DNA from 3 places in the Rhizobium sp. BK212 genome. Region 3 is predicted to be linked to each of the others. Evidence: riboswitches for the same ligand, from Rfam matches in the RefSeq annotation. Region 3 holds a riboswitch; each other region holds the start of a gene.

Region 1 (7,200 bases), on a different contig from region 3:
AGCCGAAGCCGAGAATCATCACGCAGACCGCTCCCGTCGAGGCGCCGGCGGAGATGCCGAGCACATAGGGTTCGGCCAGCGGATTGCGCAGCAGCGCCTGCAGGATGGCGCCGCAGAGCGAGAGCGACGCGCCGGCGCTGGCCGCGACCAGGGCGCGGCTCAGCCGATAATCCCAGACGATGCCCTGGTGGATGCGGCTGAGCTCGAAATCGGTTCCGAACAGGCGGTTCGAAACCGCCTCAGCCGTCGTCGCAAGCGGGATGGCAATCTCGCCGATGGAAACGGCGAGACTGATCATCAGTCCAAGAAGGAGAAGCGCGGCAATGGTGAGCGCGGCGAGCGCCCACCATCCCTGCTGCCTGAGCGATACTGTCTTCACTGTGCCAGGCCGAAGGACTTGATGCCCTTCGCCAATGTCTCGATGCCGTCGATCGTGCGGATCGTCGGGTTCATCGACTGCGCATCCATCATCACGAAGTGCCTGTTCCTGACGGCATCGAGTTCCCTGGTCACAGGGTCGTTCTCGAGAAAGTCGAGCTTGACCTTGGGATCGTCGGCCGCATAACGGCGACGGTCCATGGTCGCCAGCACGATCACCGCCGGGTTCGCCTGGGCGATAGTTTCCCAGCCGACCAGCGGCCATTCCTCTTCGGTTGTCACGACGTTCTTCGCGCCGATCGTCTTGAGGATATAGGCAGGCGCGCTGTTCTTGCCGGCAATGAAGGCGTCGCCGTTGACCTCCTTGCTGGAAAACCAGAAGACGACCGGCAGGCTCTTGCCCGTCGCGCCCGATATCGACGCCACGGCATCCGCCTCGCGCTTCCTCAGCTTGGAAATCAGCGCATCGCCGCGCTCCTTGACGTCGAAGATCTCCGAGAGTTCAGCGATTTCCCGGTAGATCAGGTCCATCGTGAACAGCTCCCCACGCACACCGTCGCCGCCATCGGTGTTGACCTTGGCGACGCAATCGGCCGGCGCGAGATAACTATTGATCCCGAGATCCTTGAACTGCTCCCGCTTGCCGACGGAGCCCTGCGCGCCGACATGCCATTCGAACTCGGCCGCCACGAGGTCGGGCTCCTGCCCGACGACGGATTCGAAGCTCGGATCGTTGTCGGCGAGGCGTTTTATCTTGCTGTTGGCCTCGGCATATTGCGGCAGGACAGGGCCAACCCAGACGGCGGTTCCGGCGATCTTGTCGGCAAGGCCGAGCGAGAACAGAATTTCAGTCATGCCCTGGCCGATCGAAACGATCCTGGCGGGCGCCTTCTGGAACGTCACCTGCTGGCCGCAATTGCTGACGGTCAGGGGATATTGGGTCGCGGCCAAGCTTGGTGCCGCAAGGCCGGCCAGCCCGAAGGTAAATGTCATGATGGCGAGAAATTGACGCATGAAAACCTCGATGATGGGAAAACAGGCACGGCCGCGCCGCGCGCATATACGCAACGCTGAAGTCACGCTGACGCGTAGACTAGCCGCGGGAGGCCCAATCGAGACGGATGCATGCCGATATCAGGCGAAGGTTCAGAAGGACAATCATGTCTGTTCCTTGTCCGGGCATCCCCGCCCGGTTGATTGGATCGCGATTGACGGCAGGTCTCCTGGCTTGCGGATATCCGTCTTTCATCCGCCTTCCCGCGATATCCGCAGTGGCGTGGCCTTTAGGCCAAGGGCATGATCGCTCCGCGATCAACCCCGAGATCGACAATCCGCTTACAGTTGCGGGGGCAGCCACGGTCTCGGTCCCTACTGGGTCGTCCTCACCGTGTTCCCTATTAATCCCCTTGGAGTCATCTTCAGGGAACCGTCTCCCCCAGTTACGTCGCCTGCCCGCGCGCCGTCAATGATTATTCAGAGGGCGCCGCACCACCGGCGGATAAATATATCGCGCGCATGGCTGCGCGCCGCCGTTCGGTGCGCAAACTGCCGGTGGCGGTCGGTTGATATTGCGGCGAAAAGCGCTTCCTTGCGATAAACTGCCTTGCCTATGAAGCAGTCGGGGAACATGGGTGCCGGCTGCTATTGGTGGGGATGACTTCGCCGGGGCTGCTATAGGAAGCACGCTTTGAACGATGCGGCGGTTGCCAGGGCCGCCCCGTCACAACGCATCCAGCGGAATCTTCAGATACCGCCGGCCGTTCTCCTCCGGCTCGGGCAGCCGCCCGCCGCGGATATTGACCTGCAGCGCGTGCAGCATCAGCTTCGGCTTCGGCAGCGTGCGGTCGCGCGCCTGGCGCAGCGCCACAAAGCCGGCCTCGTCGATGCCCGATATATGCGGATTGGCGCGCTTCTGGGCGGCAACCGTGCTTTCCCAGCGCGGGTGGCGGCCACCCGGCTGATAGTCGTGACCGGAAAACAGCCGGGTCTCCTCGGGCAGCGACAGGATCGCCTGGATCGTGTGCCAGAGGGCGCTGGCGCTGCCGCCCGGGAAATCCGTGCGGGCGGTGCCGGAATCCGGCGTGAACACCGTATCGTGCACGAAGGCGGCGTCGCCGATCACATAGGTGATCGAGGCGAGGGTGTGCCCGGGCGAAAACATCACGCGGGCCTTGAGCGTGCCGATCTCGAACGTCTCGCCATCGGCAAACAGCCGGTCCCATTGCGAGCCGTCGGTCGCGAGCGCCGGCCAATTGTAGATCTCCTTCCAGAGCGCCTGCACGTCGGTGACATGGGCGCCGATCGCCGTCGGCGCACCGGTCTTTCCCTTGAGGTAATACGCAGCGGAGAAATGATCGGCATGCGGATGCGTGTCGAGGATCCACTCGACCGTCAGCCCTTCGCTCTCGATATGGGCGAGGATGGCGTCGGCATTGGCCGTGCCCGTCGCCCCCGACATCTCGTCGAAATCGAGCACCGGGTCAATGATGGCGCAGCGTTTCGTCGCCGGGTCGGAAACGACATATTGCACACTGCAGGTGCGGGGCTCGAAGAAGGCCTTCACATGAGGTACCTGCCCTGCCCGCTTCTCCAGCCAGCGCCGCGCGCCGGCAAGATCGAAGCCGAGGCCTTGACCAAAGGCCTCGACATCCCCGGACTTCATCCGCCCGTCCAGCGCCTCGCCCAGCGCATAAAGCGTCAGCGCCCGTATGCCGCTCTTGCAATGGGCGACGACCGGCCCCTTCGCCTCAGCTATCGCCGCCTGAAAGGCGCGGATATCGGCCTCGGTAATCTCGGCCCCCTTCACCGGCACGAAGCTGTAGGCGAGCCCGGCGGCGGCGGCTGAAGCCTTCTCCGCTGCATTACCGGGTTGCCCCGGCTCCTCGCCATCCGGCCGGGCATTGATGACGGCGGCAAAGCCGTCTGCCGCGAAAGCACCAAAGTCCGCGGCGCCGGGCTGCCCCGTCACCGATATCAGCTCATTGACCCTCACGGATGTCATCGAAGCCCCCGCGCTGCCCTCATCAGGCATTATCGCATGTATATCGACACAATCTCACAAGTATATTGCCGAGCGCAAGAATAGACCACTTGTCGCATCCCCGAGCTTGCCGCCGGCCCGCAAAGCCTGACGAAACCGGCGGGAGAGGCTCCTCATACTTCCGCCCGGCCCGGCTCCTCCGGTCAAAACGACAGCGTCGCAGCGCCCTCCTTGATCTCGGCATGCATGGCGCTGGCGCCGACGATGACGACACCGTCGAGCATGTCCTCCTGCGTGTAACCGCGCGAGGTCACGCAGGGCGGGCAGGCCCAGATCGTGCCGCCGCGCTGCTGGAAATTCTCGATCAGCATCGACAGCGGATCAAGCGGCGGCACCTGTGTCATGCGCTGGCCACCCTTGCGCACCAGATCGATCCCGGTGCTGGTGAGGAACACCGAGACCTTCAGCCCGGCGGTGATGCCGCCATTGGCAATGGTGAAGGCGACGGAGGACAGTTCGGATTCGATGCCCTTGGTGATGAGCACGACCAGTTTGTCGCTTTGAGTTTGCATAGTATTCTCCCAGTGAATTGAAATGAACGCTCACCACGAGTGAGCGAGAACACCATAGGAGGGTGCGCGGGGCGCGTATTTGGCCGGGATGCGTGAAGCCTTGTCCGAAAATCCAGGCGTTGCGGGTGTCGTGCGCGACGACGTGTTGTCGGCGCTGCTTTCGACGATCCGCCTGTCGGGATCGCTGCAGTTCTGCTTCATGCCGACGGGCGACTGGCAGACGGATGCCGCGCCGGCCTTAGCAAACCTCTCGGCCAAGGCTTCGGGCACGATGCCTTTTCACATCGTCGTGGCCGGCAGCTGCTGGCTGAAGACGGAAGGGGAAGAGACCGATCTGGAGGCCGGAGACGTGCTGGTCTTCCCCTTCGGCACCGGACATCAGCTCGGCGCCGGAAGGGACGGCATGCTGGTGCTGCCGACGCGCGACCTGCCGCAGAAGCCCTGGCGTGAGATTCCCGTGCTGCGCTATGGCGAGGCGGCGCAAAGGGTGCGGCTGCTCTGCGGCTATCTGCAATGGGACGGCTTGAGCTTTGCGCCGCTGCGCCAGGCGCTGCCGAAAATGATCCATGTCAGGACACGGGCCGTCAATGACGGCGACTGGTTGCGCGCCACCATCCGCCAGATGATCGAGGAGGTCGACAGGCCGCGCGCCGGCGGAGTTTCCATGCTGCCGCGGCTGACTGAAATCGTCTTCATCGAGATCCTGCGCCATCAGATCATGATGGCCGAACCGCGCTCGGTCGGCTGGCTGGCAGCCCTTGCCGACCCCGCGCTGTCGCGCTGTCTCTCCCTCATTCACGACGATCCCAGACGCGACTGGTCGCTGGAGGACCTCGCCTCAGCCTCCGGCCTGTCGCGCAGCGCCCTCGCCGACCGCTTCCAGGCGATGCTCTCGACCTCGCCCATCCGCTATATCAGGGACTGGCGGCTCTACCTCGCAAGTGTCGCCCTCGCCACCTCAGGTCAGCCGATCGCAACAATCGCCTACGACGCCGGCTACGCCACCGAAGCCGCCTTCAATCGCGCCTTCTCCCGCGCCTTCGCCACCCCGCCGGCGACGTGGCGGGCGATGGCGCGGGCCTAGAGTGGGATCGGCTCGGACAAGGTTGGCATGAGGAAGCCGCAACACTCATGGGTGGAAAAAATCAAAGGATGCGCTAATTAGAAGCACCATCAAAATCGGGAGCGCGCCTTGGATTCCGAATCCCCTCAGCCACTCACAACTCGCTTTCCTGTCGGTGGCGGGGAAACTGGCCGACTGATCCAGACCCGCGACTGGAGCAAGACGCCGCTCGGTCCTCTCGACCTCTGGCCGCAAAGTCTGAAGACGGCCACCAATATGCTCCTGCTTTCACCCGTGCCCATCGTTCTTCTCTGGGGCGAGGACGGCGTGATGATCTATAACGACGCCTATTCCGTCTTCGCCGGTAGCCGCCATCCGGATCTTCTCGGTTCGAAGGTCCGCGAGGGCTGGAGCGAAATTGCCGACTTCAACGACAATGTCATGAAAGTCGGGCTGTCCGGTAAAACGCTCGCCTACGAAAACCAGGAACTGACGCTGTTGCGCCACGGCAGCCCGGCTCCGGCCTGGATGAACCTCGACTATTCGCCCGTCCTCGACGAAAGCGGCAAACCCGCGGGCGTCATCGCGATCGTCGTCGAAACGACGAAAAGCGTCCTTGCCCAGCGCCGGCTGCGCGAGAGCGAAGAGCGGTTCAGGGCGTTCACCACGGCCACGACCGATATCGTCTATCGCATGAGCGCCGACTGGAAGGAGATGCAGCAGCTCGACGGTCGCAACGTTCTTGCCGACACCGCCAATCCGACTGTCGCCTGGCAGGAGGCCTATTTGTTTCCCGAGGACATTCCGGCGATCCAGGCGGTGATCGACGAGGCGATATCAAGCAAGGGTGTTTTCGAATGCGAGCATCGCGTCCGGCGGGCCGACGGCAGTACCGGGTGGGTGCTGTCGCGGGCCGTTCCACTCTTGAATGACGCAGGCTCTATCGTCGAATGGTTTGGGGCCGCGACCGATATCACCGAGCGGCGACGCAAGCAGCAACAGCTGGAACTTGTCGTTCATGAGCTCAATCATCGCGTCAAAAATAATCTGGCGATGGTGCAGGCTTTTGCGTTTCGCACCTTCCGGGATTCCGAAGACATTCCTCGTGCACTGGACAGTTTCACGGCGCGGCTGGTGTCGCTCGGCCGTGCCAATGATCTGTTGACGGGGGAACTGTGGAGCAGCGCTTCGTTGAAACAGACGCTCGACCAGGCGACCGTTCCGCATCGGCCGGATGGCGGGCGATGGGAGCTCGCCGGAGACGATATCCGGGTTTCGGCAAAGACGGCGCTGGCGCTGACCATGGCCTTTCACGAACTCGGCACAAATGCTGTGCGCCACGGCGCATGGTCGAATGATGGCGGCGCCGTCCGCGTCAGATGCTCCCTTCAAATCATCGACGAAGGAACGCAACGCTACCGCATAGACTGGGACGAACATGGCGGACCGCCGGTCGAGCAGCCGAAGCGGAAGGGTTTCGGCACGGTCCTCATCCAGCGCGGCCTTGCCGCGGAGACGGGAGGCAATGTGGAGATTTCGTTTGCCGAAACGGGTTTTTCCTTCCGTCTCGACGCTCCGGCAGACCGTCTCCGGAACGAATGACATGGCCAAGCGTGTTCTTGTCGTTGAAGATGAAATGACCATCGCCATGATGATCGAGGACATGCTGATGGACCTCGGTCACGAGGTCGTGGCGACAGCCGCGCGTTTGCCCTCGGCGCTGGAGGTTGCCGCCGATGGCAATCTCGATTTCGTCGTTCTCGATGTAAATCTCGCCGGCCATAAGTCGTTCCCGGTGGCGGCAGTCCTTCAGCAGCGCGGTATCCCGTTCGCCTTCGCAACCGGATATGGGCCGGCAGGTATCGATCCCGCCTTTGCCGGCCGGCCGGTGCTGACCAAGCCGTTCACATCAGCCGATCTTGCCGCCGTCATCGAAACTGTCGGCTGAGATTACAGAAGGCCGATACCCAAGCCCAAGAGAGCCTCATCCTGAGGCGCCCCAAGGGACCTCGAAGGACGAGGTGGGTGCGCCAGCGCCCGACGCATGCAATCAGATCAACGGATGGACGCCGATATCACGCTTGCGGCGCCGGCTCATTGAGCATCGCTTCGATATTGTATCCGTCGGGATCGAGAACGAAGCAGGCGTAGTAGTTCTCCTCATATTCCGGCCGCGGGCCGGGCGCACCATTGTCCCTCGCACCGGC
Region 2 (7,200 bases), on a different contig from region 3:
CCGGAGCGGTGATAGAGCAGGTCTTCGATCGCCTCGAAGGACTGTTTTCTCTCTCCGGCCAGATGCAGGATGACGCCGGGATCGAGCGGGCCCGGGCGTGTCGCCATCGGGATGCCGTCGAGCGTCGAAAAGCCCATGCTGCAATCGCGGCTGACGCCGCCGGCCAGCGCGCAGAGGCTGGCGCCGCTGCCGAGATGGGCGACGACGGTCTTTGCCGCGCGTGGCGCCTTGCGGGCAAGCTCGCCGGCGATGAATTTATAGGAGAGGCCGTGGAAGCCGTAGCGCTTGACGCCCTCGTCATGCAGCGCACGGGGAATGGCGAAGCGGCGAACGAGATCGTCCTGCGTGGCATGGAAGGCGGTGTCGAAGGAGGCCGTCTGGGCGAGATGCGGCTTCAGATGCCGGAGCGCGCGGATGAACCGCAGCGCCTGCGGCTGGTGTAGGGGCGCAAGCGGGGTCAGCGCATCGATCGCCTCGATTGCTGCGTCATCGAGGGCGATCACCTTCGTGAAGCGATCGCCGCCATGGACGACGCGGTGGCCGGCGGCGCGGGTGGCGGTCGTGTCGAAATGGTCGGCGAGATGCGCCAAGGTCTCGTCGATAACGCCGTGCAGGTCTTCCGTCATTTCGGCCTTCAATGGCATCTCGAATGTCTGCGATCCCCTGGTCAGGCCGAGCGAGAGCGGTTCGGCGCGGAAATCGATCACGCCCTTGCCGATGCGTCGCGCCGCATCACCCTCCATCGTAAAAATGCCGATCTTGACGGTCGAGGAACCGGCATTGAAGGTCAGGAGGAGGTCGGTCGATGACATGTCTTCTCAGACTCCGCGCGGGCGTGACGATAGCTGAACTTAGCGTCGGGCCTCCTGACGGAAAGGGATTATTCGGGCCTCCACGTGTTTTTGCCGCCGCGCGGCAGCCGAAGTCGTGCGATGGTCACCATCGCTTCGGCCGATCATCTCGGCCTGCCGGTCTCGACCACACGTGTGCTGTCGTCAGGCGTCGCCGGCACCATGGCGGCGAACGGTTTCGGCCTGCAATGGTCGACCGTGCGCAACATGCTGATGGCCTGGGTGCTGACGCTGCCGGCCTCGATTGCGATCGCCTTCGTGCTCTTCGTGATCCTGCGCCAGGTGTTTTAAGACGTCCCGTCAGGCCGTCGAGGCCAGACTGGCATTGCGATCGCTGATGAAGATGCCCGCCTCGGCGGCGGGCATCGCCTTGCCGAAGAGATAGCCCTGGCCGATGTCGCAGCCGAGCTGCAGCAGGAAGGCGAGCTGCCCATGCTCCTCGACGCCTTCCGCGGTCGTCTTGATGTTGAGGCTCCGGCCGAGGCCGAGCATGGCGCGGACGATCTTTTCCTGGCGTTCGTCGTCGCGACAGGTGGCGATGAAGCTTTTGTCGATCTTGATCTTGTCGAAACGATAACGGGCGAGCTGGGCAAGGCTCGAATAGCCGGTGCCGAAATCGTCGAGCGCGATCTGGATGCCGGCCGCGTGCAGTTCGTCGAGAATGAGGGCGGCGATGGCGGGATCCTGGATCAGCGCGTTTTCGGTGATCTCCACTTCCAGGCGCTGCGGCGGCAACCGGCTCGCCGAAAGCACCTTGAGGATGCGGGAGGTCAGCAGCCTGTCTTCCATCTGCACCGGCGAGACGTTGAACGACAACATCACATGCTCCGGCCAGGTGAGTGCGTCGCTGCAGGCCTGGGCGAGAAGATCCTCGAACAATGCGGTGATCATGCCGGTTTCCTCGGCGATGCCGATGAAAACAGGTGGCGGGATGTTGACGCCATCGTCGCCGATCCAGCGCGCCAGCGCCTCGAAGCCGCAGAGCTGGCCGTTCTTCAGATCGATCAGCGGCTGGTAGAAGGGTTTGATCGCCTTGTTGGAGATCGCGGCGCGCAGCCTGGTTTCCAGTGCGGCGCGTTCGGTCACCTTGTCCTGCATCGAAGGTTCGAAGACGAAATAGTGGTTCGGTCCGCGTGATTTCGCCTCATACATGGCGAGGTCGGCACGGTGGGCGGCGTCTTCCAGTGGTTCTGCTCCCTCGGCCCAGCGGTCGTAGCCGACGCTGGCGCCGACCTCGACGGCAAAGCCATCGATATGGATCGGCCGGGTGACCGCCTGGATCAGCAGCTTGGCAAAACGCTCCTCGCGCTGCGCCGTCAGAGCGAAGGCGACGACGATGAATTCGTCGCCGCCGAAGCGATAGACGCAATCGGCATTGCCGAGTGCACAGATGCGTCTGGCAACCTCGATCAACAGGACGTCGCCGCCCTTGTGGCCCACGAGATCGTTGACTTTCTTGAAGCCGTCGAGGTCGACGGAGAAGAGGGTGACGTTGCGATCCCACTCCTCGATCTCGGCCTCATCGTCCTTGATCGGCCGCGAGAGGATCTTACGCTCGAAGGCGTAGCGGTTCGGCAGTTTGGTGAGATGGTCGTGGGTTGCGGTCCAATCGGCCTTTGCCTGGGCGATGGCGCGCAGTTCCGTTTCCTTGCGCAGGTCGGCGATGCGCAGCACCGAATAGATGAAGCTCATGGCGCCGGCGATGCCGAGCGCCAGAACGAGCTTGTCGGCGCCGTACTCGCCGAAACCGGTCATGAAGAAGACAAGGCTGTCGTCAAGCTGCAACAGGGTGCAGAGGAGCCAGAGAGTAATCCCGAACCCGACGATCGAAACACATTGCCTTCCGGCCCTGCTCTGGAAAAATACCGGCACTGCGCCTTCTCCATCTCCACCCTTCGCGGAAATAGCACGAAAGTCTGAAATGTTCGTTGAAACCAGAAGGCGAATTATCGGAGGCGGCAGCCTCCTGATGTGCCGTCGAGGGACCGTGGGCGCCAGAGGAAAACGCCGAGCGAACCCTTGTCGTGGTTGGCAGAATGGCGGGCGCGGAAAAAAACGAAGGCGAGCGTGCCATGGCATCGCTCGCCCTTTTTCGTGCTTCAGGCGGTGACGATCAGCAGCGGGACGCTGACGATGAGACCGACCAGAACTGTGACTGTGGCGACACGCATCAAACGCAGGCGCCGCGTGCGCTCCCCACTCCAATCATATGTCATTCTTCCATCTCCTTGGGATAAGGAAGTAGTCCCCGCGAAACCGGGTTCAACAGAGATGACGCGATTTGCTTGTGTAAGGCTGGATAAGATCAGGACTCGCTAAAGCATCGGTCCGAAAATCGGAATCGATTTTCGGACCGATGCGAGGACTGAAAGTGTTAGAGCGTCCTTGTGCGTCCGAAAGGACGCACGGCGCTCTAATGCTGGAAGCGCAGAGACCAGCGCCGTCCATTGCTGGTCATGCGAATGACGGCGAGCGGCTCGATGTCGCTCAGCCAGAAAGAGGAGAGCGGCGCCTGAAGCACATGGGCGACCGCCGCCCGGATGACGGCTGCGTGACTGACGGCGATCACATGGCCGCCGAGGGCGGATTCGCTCTCCATCCAGTCGGCGACGCGTGTTCTCAAATCAAGAAGGCTCTCGCCGCCATGCGGGGCCGCTTCCGGATCGCTCATCCAGGCCATGAGGTTCTCAGGCTCTTCCGCCTCTATCGCGGCGATCGATCTGCCGGCCCAGCGGCCATGGTCGCAGTCGCGAAGCGCCGGATCGATCCGGGCTTGGAGGCGGAGCGCGTCAACAGTCTGGCGGGCGCGCAAAGCGGGGCTCGTGGCAACGCGATCGGCGTGGGGCAGGGCGGCCATCCTGCCGGCTTCTTCCGCCGCCTTGCCTTCCAGCGGTTCGTCGAGCGGGAACAGGGCCTTGCGGCTCGCCATCGTCGCGCCGTGGCAGATCCAGGTGAGGCGCGTATTCACGGTCGTTCTGATCTCCGGGAGTGCGGCTATGGCGCCGCAGGACGGCCCTTGGCCGACTTGTGAAGTTTCGTTGACAGTCTCTTCGGCGTGCAGATATAACCGTGCTGTTGCGGGTTTGGAAGCCGGTGGAAATCCGGCGCGGTCGCGCCACTGTGACCAGCGTGTCGAAAGCTCTTCGCGCTGGAAGTCAGACCCTACTGCACAAGCACTCTTTCGACTGAACGCGTCATTCCCGGAGGAATACATGTCTGACACCACTTTTGCGCCCGTCGCGGCACCGGCGCCGATCCCCCTGGGAGAGATCCTGCCATGGGCGATCTTCGGTGGCCTGCTGATGCTCATCGTTCTCTATTTTGTCGGCACCGAGGAAGGCGCGATGGCGCTGTTCAACGGGATGTATGTGCACGAATTCGTGCATGACGGCCGTCATCTCCTCGGCTTTCCCTGCCACTAGAGCGCGTCGCGATCTTTCAGATTCGCGCCTCACTTTAGGTCTTTGTTTTCGCATGTCGTTATCGCAAAACCGCTGCGCACTTTTGCGCGACATGCTTTAGGGGAGTTCCTGACATGGTTGGAAATCTTCTGCTTCGCGGCATGCTCGCGGGCCTGATTGCTGGCATCCTCGTTTTCGCTTTTGCGCATATCTTCGGCGAGCCGCTGGTCGATGCGGCGATCGCCTTCGAGGAGGCGACTGCCCAGGCGGCCGGTGAAGCTGCCGAACCTGAAATCGTCAGCCGCGCCACGCAGGCCGGTCTCGGCCTTTTCACCGGCGTCATGGCCTACAGCGTTGCCGTTGGCGGGCTCTTCGCTCTCGCCTTCGCTTTCGTGCACGGCCGTTTCAGCAGCCTTTCGGCGCGCGGCACCTCGGCCGTCATCGCCATTGCCGCCTTCGTGGCGATCGTCCTCGTTCCCGGTATCAAGTATCCGGCCAACCCGCCGGCGGTCGGCAATCCCGATACGATCGGCGTCAGGACCGAACTGTTCTTCCTGATGATCGTCGTCTCGCTCGCCGCGCTGATTGCCGCGGTGGCGCTGTCGCGCCGCCTCGCGGAGCGTTTCGGTCTCTGGAATGGCGCGATCATCGCCGGCATCGCTTATCTCGTCTTCATCGGCGTCGTGCTCTATCTGCTGCCGCCGATCAACGAGGTGCCGGAGAACTTCTCGGCGATGGTCCTCTGGCGGTTCCGCACGACTTCGCTCGGCATGCATGTGATCCTCTGGACAACCTTGGGCCTTACCTTCGGAGTGCTGGCGGAAAAGCGGCTTGCCGTTAAGGACGGTCAACGCGGCCGGCCGGCAACGGCATTTCACTGAACGCATCGAAGGGCACCGCTTGCCGGCGCCCTGAACTTTTCGGGCGGCCATGACAAGCAGCAGAACCATACCACTCGTGTCGACGGCGTTAGCCACCGCCGTCTTTTTTTGTGTGGTTGCTGGAAGCGCTCTTGCCCATAGCCCTAGCGGCGGCGGCAGCCATACCGGACTGGATATTCCGGAAATTTCCCATGGCGAGATGGCGGTGATTGCAGACTATCGCAGTGGGATCATCGACCTTGCTTCCCGTGCCGTCGATACCAACGAGCCGTTCCGCCGCGTCCTGAACTATGCCGAGATCCAGTATTCCTATTGTCTCTGGGGCCGGGTGCCGGGCAGCGTGACGGACGAGGAAAGCCCGTTCAACGAATGCGCCCATGCCTATCTCGCGGCGGCCAAGGCGGTCTTGCTGTCGATGCGCGAGATGCCGCAAGAGAGGGCTGCCGCGAATGAAATCATTTCCGCCGTCGACGCCGACATGACGCGGCGCGGCCTTGCGCTCGTCACCTGCCGGTTCAGCGGCGAGGCCTTCAACACCGCCGATGTCATCAAGCCACACTGGGGCAAGGTGCCACTTCATCCAGCCAGCATGGCGTCGCTGACCGGGCTCGCTGCATTGTTCGGCCTTGGTTTTTTTGGGCTTCGCCACTTCCTGCGGCCGAAGGCTCAATCGTCGGAATAGCGCTGCTCGCGCCATGGATCGCCGTAGATATGGTAGCCGTTCTTTTCCCAGAAGCCGGCTTCGTCGTCGGGCATCAGCTCGATGCGGCGCAGCCATTTGGCGCTCTTCCAGAAATAGAGATGCGGCACGACCAGGCGCATCGGGCCGCCGTGTTCCGGCGTCAGCGGCAGGCTTTCCCAGGCGGTGGCAAGGATCGCATCCTCGGCGGCGAAATCGGCGAGCGGCAGGTTGGTGGTATAGCCGTCATAACTCGTCAGCATGACGTAACCAGCTTCGGGTTTCGGCATGGCGAGGTCGAGAAGATCGCGCGTCGAAACGCCCTTCCATTTGTTGTCGTAGCGCGACCATGTGGTGACGCAGTGAATATCGCTCATCCTGGTGTTCTGCTCGATCGCCTGGAAGGCGGCCCAGGTGAGGGTGAGCGGTGTTTCGACGAGGCCGCGCACGTCGAGCCGCCAAGTCTCTGTGGAGACAACAGGCTGCTGGCCGAGATCGAGCACCGGCCAGTTTTTGACGAGGTGCTGGCCGGGCGGCAAACGCTCGGTTTCAGGTCGGCTGATGCGGCCGGTCAGGAACTTGCCCTCGGCCGCCCAGCGACGCTTGGATGTGGTGAGCTTGCTGTCGGCGGGGGTCTGATCGTCGCTCATGATGGGCTTCCTTGCGATGCAGCAATAGGATATCCGCGCTCGTTAAGTGTCAAGTTTCGGCAGGCCCTTGGAAAACCTTGCCGGGGTTATTAGAGCGTCCTTTGTACGTCCTTTCGGACGCACAAAGGACGCTCTAGCATTTTGAATCTACGCGTCGTGCTTTCTGAAAATCGATTCCGATTTTCGGGCCGATGCGCTAGACTTGGCGTTGTTGGGTATGCCTTGCTGGGGAGTGGAGGCAGAAAGGGGAGGAGCCGGATCTGTCTTCGAGATATCGTGCGATAGCGGCGTTGCTCGTGGTGCCGCTGATCATCTTCGCCTTCTTCACCTATGGAAGCGCGATTGCGACACGCGCTTATATGGGGGAAGCCTCGGCGCAGGCAGGAACGGCGCTGCGCCTTGCCGTGTCGGCGCTCAGCGGCCACCTCAACCGCTACGAGGCGCTGCCGGCGCTGATTGCCGATCACGACGACATCAAGGAACTGGTGAGCGCGCCTGAGGATGCGGCGCTACGCGATGCCGCCAATCTCTATCTCAAGGAGATCAACGGGCTGCTGAAATCCTCCGACATCTATGTGGTCAAACCGGATGGCGAAACGATCGCGGCGAGCAATTACGACGGACCGGGAAGCTTCGTCGGACAGAATTTCAGCTACCGGCCCTATTTTCAGGATGCGATCGCAGGCCGGCAGGCAAGGTTCTACGCGCTCGGCACCACCTCGCTGAAGCGCGGCTATT
Region 3 (7,200 bases):
AAGCAGGGCCTGACCGGTCTGATGCGCGGCATGGCGGTCGAATTCGGCCCGCACGGCATCACCAGCAACGCGATTGCGCCCGGCTGGTTCGCCACCGAGACGAACGCGGCAATGGCTGCGAACGAGGAATTGATGCCCTTTGTGCGCCAGCGTATCCCGGTTCAGCGCTGGGGACGGCCGGACGAGATCGCCGGCGCGGCGCTTTTTCTGGCAAGCGCCGCCGCTTCCTTCGTCAACGGCCACGTACTGACGGTGGACGGCGGCATGACAGTCAGGATGTGAGATATCGGTAGGCGCTGCGGCACCATCTTTCACTTCTGCGGCACTCTCACAGCTCCTCGTCGGCAGGCGAATGACTGATTGTCGTTGCCGGAGACCACGGCTAGAAATATCTGCCTGACTCGACTATTGGTTGATGTGGCAACCCCGGTGGTCATCGCCGTCCATTTGCCCGATTTCCGACCATAATCTGCGTCGGTCATTTGGAGGTTCGGAAATTAACAATCATATTCAGTGGCTTATAGAACATGGAATCACAGCTGAGCATATTGGCGAGCTGATAGCCGGATTGTGCGATCGGCTGATCGCGGATGGCTTTCCGATCTGGCGGGGAAGCATCTCGATGCCGTCTATTCATCCCATGTATGGCGGCGTCTCGGCCAATTTCGTCCGTGGCGGTGCGACCACGATCGAGAATGCCGAATATGGCAGTGCGGCAGTGCTGAATTTCGAGAAGACGCCGATCTATTTTCTTTTGGGCCGCGGCGAAACATCAGGTCGATGGAACATCGCCAAGGGTGAGGGTGTCGATGACTACCCGCAGCTTGCAGAATTCGCGCATGCCGGCGGCACGGATCACCTGGTCAGCCTGCTGGAATTCCCGAAGGAGGCTGCGCTGCGTGGCGTCAGTCTGTCTCTCACAAGCGATAGGCCGGGCGGATTTTCTGATGATCAACTGGCGATCGTCGCGAAGCTCTTCCCAGCGCTGGGGCTGGCTTGTTATCGCATTGCGGCATCGAAAACCGCATCGGATATCCTTGCCGTCTATACAGGCGCCAAGACAAGTGCACGCATCCTTGCAGGCGATATTCAGAGGGGAAAGGGAGGGGCGATCAATGCTGCAATCCTGCTTGCGGACCTGAGAAACTTCACGGCGCTGACCGAGATCTATCAGCCGGGCGAAATCGCCGGGTTTCTGAATGAACATTTCGAGCTGATCGGCTGGCATGTCGAGGAAAATTCGGGCGAGATCCTCAAGTTCATGGGCGATAGCGTGCTGGCGATCTTTCCGACAGATGCTGAAGACCCGCAAAAGGCCTGCATGGCCGCACTGGCTTCCGCAAGGAATATTCTAGAAGCCAACAAGGTGCTGAATGGTCAGCGGAGGAATGATGGAGGTCCTGACATCGGCGTCGATGTCGTGCTGCATCTCGGCGAGGTCTTCTACGGAAATATCGGCGCACGCGGCAGGCTTGATTTCACGGTTATCGGCAGCGCCGTCAACGAGGCTTCGCGGCTTGAAAAACTCTGCGGCACGCTCGGACATCACCTTCTGATGTCGGAAAGCTTCGCCGTCACCTGTGCCGTCGCCAACGACTGTCTGGGATCTTTCGAATTGCGCGGGGTTTCGAAAGCGGTAAACGTGTTCAAGCTCGCCGACATGGTATCCTGAAACGACGATCCGGTCGGCGCGACGACGCTTAAATCTCGCCTGAGACCTCGCGGCGGCGGCGGTCGAGTTCCTCGCTGTAGCGGCGTAGCGTATAGCTTTCGCTGAGCTGGCCGATCACCTTGCGTTCGATCAGGTTGTTGACGACGGCGAGAGCTTCGCTTTCGCTCTTGTCGAAGATCGCCGCCGCCTGCCTGGCATTCATCTGCGGCTGCAGGAAATCGTTGCGGTAGTGGATGAAATCGGCAAGCGTCTTGCCCTCGTCCTGTGCGTCGGTCGGATTGGCGTAAATCTCCGGCACCAGCACGAGGCCCGCATATTTGTCGCTCTCCTCGACGAGGACGACGCGTTGGACCGAGCCGATCGGGAAGGCTTGCTTGAATTCTTCCAGGGAGATGCTCGCTTTTGCCGTCTTGACGTCGGCGCGCATCAGCTTGTCCACCGTCAGGTTGCGAATCCAGCCGACATCGTGGGCGCTGCGGATGCTTTCGCCGCGCAGGTGGAAACGCCATGTGGCGAAGGAATAGCCGAAGGTCGAGCGTACGACGAGGGACGAGGTGATGACGGCGGCGAGCACCAGCGCGGTGATCGGGAAATCGCCGGTGATTTCGAGCGCCAGGAACGTCATGGTCAGCGGTCCGCCGATAACGGCGACGGCAAGCGAGCTCATGCCGACCACGGCATAGATGACGGGGGTCAGCGTCGCATCGGCGAAATAGGGTCCGCAATAGGCAAAGAGCTTGCCGAGCAGGGCGCCCATGAACAACGAGGCGAAGAACAAGCCGCCCCTGAAGCCGGAGCCGATCGAGATCGCCGAGGCCAGGGATTTCAACAGGAAGAGACCGATCAGTGTCGGGATCGCCACCTCGCGGGAGAGGTTGAGATGCAGCGCGCCGTGGCCGGCCGAGAGCACCTGCGGCGAGATCATCGCCAAGAGCCCGACGATGACGCCACCGAGCGCCGGGCGGAAGGGTGGGGCGATCGAACTCTTGCGCGCCAGTTCCTCGACGAAGGAGACGCCCTGCATGATCAGGATACCGATGCCGGCGCAGAAGGCGCCGAGCAGCAGCGCCGGGATATAGTCGGCCGGCACGACCGAGCCGAAGCTGCCGATATCGATGGTGAAATCACCATCGGCAAGCAGCCTTGCGACAAGGGTGGAAATGAGAGCTGAGACGACGACGGGTGTCAGCGACACGATTGTATAGGTGCCGATGATCAGCTCGAAGGCATAGAAGGCGCCGGTCAGCGGCGCGTTGAAGGCTGCGGCGATGGCGCCCGCCGCGCCGCAGCCGACGAGGATGCGCAGGTCGGAGCGGCGAAGCTGCAGCTTCAGGCCGAATTTCGAGGCAAGGCCGGCGGCAAGCTGGGTATAGCCGGCCTCCAGTCCGACCGAGGCGCCGAACCCGTTGGAGATCAGGTTCTGGACGGCAACGATGATGCTGTCGGTCAAGGATAGACGGCCGCCATGCAGCGCATTGGCTTCGATCGGGTCGACCATCGGCTTCTTGCGCCGTTTCGCCAGCACCAGGAGCAACAGGCCGAGCAGGGCGCCGCCGATGACGGGCGCGGTGAGCAGCAGCATCTTGTTCTCGATCTCGGATGAGCTCAGCCGCTCGCTATCGGCGATGCCGAAGACCAGCTGATGCAGCTCGCTCGAGACGTAGCTCATACCGGTGACGGCGAGACCCGAGATGATGCCGACGACGGCGCCCGCCAGTGACAGGCCGACCTCGCTGCGGCGGGTCAGCGCCCGCAGGCGGCCCGGATCGAAGAAAACACGCAGCGCCCGGAAACGGCGCCGATCCAATTTCATAAGCATGGCTAGACAACTAGGCGGGGAGAGGCCCGGTCAAGGGCGGAGATGGTCGCGCAGTCCGCTTGCGACGCAATTGCGGCGAAAAGCCGGCGCCCGGGACAAATATTTATGACGTAAGCCTATGATAAATGACGATATTTTAGGTAGAGTAAGTCGTGTTGATAGGGTTGGGCCATCTGGTCGGAAGCTGACCGGCCGTCAAGGCCGGTTGACTTCACACCCCGGCTTGCCTAACCATCCCTCAACGGATGGTCGCCCGACCATCCTGACATAACGGATGGTTCCGGATCGGTGTTGCGCCCTTCCGGATGAAAAGGGAATGTGAAGGGGCGGACCCAAACCGGGCGCCTTCATCACAGCCGACCCCGCGACTGTAGAGCGGTCAGGGTCTTCCATCCGGCACCGAGCCTTTCCGGCCGGCGGCTTGCAATCATGCAAGCGGGCGGGATGGGCGATATGCCGGAAAAGCCACTGGAGATGCATGGTGATCAACCGGGGTCGGACGCCTCTAAATCTACGAATCGTCCACCTTTTCACCAATGCAGCCGGGAAGGCGAGGATGATCCGCCGGCACGATCAGGGCGACCGGTTTCCGGTCTGCCCCGATCGCGGCCGATAACCGCGAGCCAGGAGACCTGCCATTACGTGCCGGGCCAGAAGCCCACACCTGGGCACTACGCCCGTTGCCAGCACGGAGGTTGTCTTGGCTGAACGATTGAATTCAGCGCGGCCTGGTGCGGCGCTCGCGACGCCTCCAAGCAGCCCTGCAAGAGGAGTGCTTTCGGCCGCTTATGTCGAATACTCGGTCCCCCCAGCAGTCGAAAAAGGTGCACTCGGAACAAGCCACGGCTACGCACCCTCCCTGAGGAGCGTCTGAGCATGACCACCATCTTCATCCTCGGCGGCGCGCGCTCTGGCAAATCCCGCTTCGCCGAAGCTCTCGTCACCGCGACCGGCCTCGACCGCCACTACCTTGCCACCGGCCGGGCCTGGGACGAGGAGATGCAGGCGCGTATCACTCAGCACAAGGCCGACCGCGGTCCGTCCTGGACGACGCATGAGGAGCCGCTCGATCTCGTCGGCAAGCTTGGCGCCATCGACGGCGAAGGGCGCATCGTGCTGATCGACTGCCTGACGCTCTGGGTCACCAATCTGATGATGGAGGAGCGCGACATGCCGGCGGAATTTGCAGCGCTCGCCGATTTCCTGCCCGCCGCGAAGGCGCGGCTCGTTTTCGTTTCCAACGAGGTCGGCCTCGGCATCGTGCCTGACAATCGCATGGCGCGGGATTTCCGCGATCATGCCGGCCGGCTGCACCAATCGATCGCGGCGAAGGCCGCCGAAGTTTATTTCATCGCGGCAGGCCTGCCGCTGAAAATGAAGGGTTAAGTTCATGAACCAGCAGAAAATTCCCGCAACCGTCATCACCGGCTTCCTCGGCGCCGGTAAGACCACGATGATCCGCAACCTGCTCACCAATGCCGGCGGCAAGAAGATCGCGCTCATCATCAACGAATTCGGCGATCTCGGTGTCGACGGTGACGTGCTGAAGGGCTGCGGCGCGGAGAATTGCACCGAGGACGACATCATCGAACTCACCAATGGTTGCATCTGCTGCACTGTCGCCGACGATTTCATTCCGACGATGACGAAGCTGCTCGAGCGCGAACAGCGGCCCGACCACATCGTCATCGAAACCTCGGGCCTCGCCCTGCCGCAGCCGCTGGTCGCCGCTTTCAACTGGCCCGATATCCGCACGCAAGTGACCGTCGACGGCGTCATCACGGTGGTCGATAGCGCCGCCGTTGCCGCCGGCCGGTTCGCCGACGACCATGATGCCGTCGATGCGCGCCGCGCCGAGGATGAATCGCTCGATCACGAAAGCCCGATCGAGGAGCTGTTCGAGGATCAGCTCACCTGCGCCGATCTCATCGTGCTCAACAAGACCGACCTGATCGACGCGGCAGGTCTTATCAGGGTGCGCGACGAGGTTGCCTCCCGCACGGTGCGCAAGCCCGCGATCATCGAGGCGAAGAACGGCGAAGTCTCGGCCGGCATCCTGCTCGGCCTCGGTATCGGCACCGAGGACGATGTCGCCAATCGCAAGTCGCATCATGAGCTGGAGCATGAAGACGGCGCGCCGCACGACCACGACGAGTTCGACAGCTTCGTCGTCGATCTCGGACCCGTTGCCGATCCCGCCGGCTTCGTCGAGAAGCTGAAGACGATCATATCAACCCATGACGTGCTGCGCCTCAAGGGTTTCGTCGATATCGCTGGCAAGCCGATGCGCCTGCAGCTCCAGGCTGTCGGCAGCCGCATCGATCATTATTTCGACCGCGCCTGGGCTCCAGGCGAAAAACGCACGACGCGCCTCGTCGTCATCGGCCTGCACGAGATGGATCAGGACGCGGTGAGGACGGCAATCGAAGAGCTGGCATAAACCAATGCATCTGCTTCTGGCCCAGCAGGGAACGATCAGCGACGGCGAGGAGGCGATTGACCTCGGGCAGACGCCGGGCGAAATCCTGTTCCTGTCGGCTGCCGACAGCGAGCTTGCCGCGATCGCGGCCGCCCGTCGCGATCGCGGTGGGCAGCATTCGTTGCGGCTCGCCAGCCTGATGAGCCTCAAGCATCCGATGTCGGTCGATACCTATGTCGAGCGCACGGCGCGGCATGCCAAGCTGATTATCGTGCGGGCGCTCGGCGGCGCCAGCTATTTTCACTATGCGCTGGAAGCGCTGCATGCCGCAGCGTCCCGCGCCGGTGCATTGATCGCGGTGCTGCCGGGTGACGCGAAGCCGGATGCCGGGCTCGTCCCTTTCTCCAATGTTGATCTCGACGATCTCAATGCGCTGTGGGCCTATCTGATCGAGGGTGGCGATGCCAATGCGCGGGCCTTCCTCGACTATGCCGGGGCGATGCTGGCAGGCATGGAGAAGCCGGCGCCGGCGGTGCCACTGATGAAGGCCGGCATCTGGTGGCCGGGGCGAGGGTTGATCGGGGTTGAGGAGTGGCGGCGGGTTGTTGCGGAGGAGTCTTGGCGCGTGGCTGCCTCTTTGTCCGGCAGGACAGAGGGGGGTACCTCAAACTCGACGGAGAAGATGGGAATCGAACCCACACCTTCCCCCGTCGTCGCTATCAGCTTCTACCGCGCCCTCGTCCAAAGCGGCGAAACCGGGCCGATCGAGGCACTGGTCGAGGCGCTGGTCGCACTTGGCCTCCGGCCGTTGCCGGTCTTTGCCTATAGCCTCAAGGATCCCGTTTCGACAGGCATTCTCGGAAGCGTGTTTTCGGCACTGAAGCCCGATGTCGTCATCAACACGACTGGCTTTGCCGTCTCGGCACCGGGTGCGGATCGGCAGCCAACGGTGCTGGAGGCGAATGAGGCGATCGTACTGCAGGCTATCCTGTCGGCTTCTTCGAGGGAGGCGTGGGCGGCTTCCTCGCAAGGCCTGTCGGCGCGCGATCTCGGCATGAATGTGGCGCTCCCAGAGGTGGACGGCCGGGTGCTGGCGCGGGCTGTCTCCTTCAAGACGGCGGCGCGTTACGATGCGGCTGTCGAGACGAATATCGTCGCCAGCGAACCGGATGCCGGCCGGGTGCGCTATACGGCGGAGCTTGCCGCCAACTGGGCGCGGCTGCGGAGGGCTTGCGCCGGCGACCGGCGCATCGCGCTCGTTATGGCGAATTATCCGAATCGCGACGGTCG

The links. Region 3 has a riboswitch for cobalamin ahead of cobU (bifunctional adenosylcobinamide kinase/adenosylcobinamide-phosphate guanylyltransferase). Riboswitches for the same ligand answer to the same signal wherever they lie in the genome.
Region 1: linked by a shared signal. The riboswitch ahead of FHT79_RS06000 (ABC transporter substrate-binding protein) and the one ahead of cobU (bifunctional adenosylcobinamide kinase/adenosylcobinamide-phosphate guanylyltransferase) in region 3 are both predicted to bind cobalamin.
Region 2: linked by a shared signal. The riboswitch ahead of FHT79_RS21495 (CbtB domain-containing protein) and the one ahead of cobU (bifunctional adenosylcobinamide kinase/adenosylcobinamide-phosphate guanylyltransferase) in region 3 are both predicted to bind cobalamin.

Annotation. Positions count from the first base shown of each region.
Region 1 covers NZ_JACIFS010000002.1:196,745-203,944, forward strand. The annotation lists partial or broken gene FHT79_RS05995 (iron ABC transporter permease) at 1-379, opposite strand, end outside; gene FHT79_RS06000 (ABC transporter substrate-binding protein) at 376-1,392, opposite strand; cobalamin riboswitch at 1,574-1,824, opposite strand; gene blh (bifunctional sulfur transferase/dioxygenase Blh) at 2,099-3,379, opposite strand; gene FHT79_RS06010 (DsrE family protein) at 3,562-3,930, opposite strand; gene FHT79_RS06015 (AraC family transcriptional regulator) at 4,019-5,014, shown strand; gene FHT79_RS06020 (HWE histidine kinase domain-containing protein) at 5,123-6,595, shown strand; gene FHT79_RS06025 (response regulator) at 6,597-6,941, shown strand; gene FHT79_RS06030 (VOC family protein) at 7,069-7,200, opposite strand, start outside.
Region 2 covers NZ_JACIFS010000007.1:22,212-29,411, reverse strand. The annotation lists gene FHT79_RS21515 (acetate/propionate family kinase) at 1-812, opposite strand, end outside; partial or broken gene FHT79_RS21510 (inorganic phosphate transporter) at 912-1,142, shown strand; gene FHT79_RS21505 (bifunctional diguanylate cyclase/phosphodiesterase) at 1,152-2,723, opposite strand; gene FHT79_RS21500 (histidine phosphatase family protein) at 3,265-3,819, opposite strand; adenosylcobalamin (AdoCbl) riboswitch at 3,908-4,050, shown strand; gene FHT79_RS21495 (CbtB domain-containing protein) at 4,064-4,273, shown strand; gene FHT79_RS21490 (CbtA family protein) at 4,387-5,133, shown strand; gene FHT79_RS21485 (hypothetical protein) at 5,183-5,815, shown strand; gene FHT79_RS21480 (sulfite oxidase-like oxidoreductase) at 5,800-6,462, opposite strand; gene FHT79_RS21475 (sensor histidine kinase) at 6,759-7,200, shown strand, end outside.
Region 3 covers NZ_JACIFS010000003.1:12,191-19,390, forward strand. The annotation lists gene FHT79_RS10055 (SDR family oxidoreductase) at 1-282, shown strand, start outside; gene FHT79_RS10060 (adenylate/guanylate cyclase domain-containing protein) at 416-1,672, shown strand; gene FHT79_RS10065 (chloride channel protein) at 1,701-3,491, opposite strand; cobalamin riboswitch at 3,750-4,146, shown strand; gene cobU (bifunctional adenosylcobinamide kinase/adenosylcobinamide-phosphate guanylyltransferase) at 4,368-4,877, shown strand; gene cobW (cobalamin biosynthesis protein CobW) at 4,882-5,931, shown strand; gene cobN (cobaltochelatase subunit CobN) at 5,936-7,200, shown strand, end outside.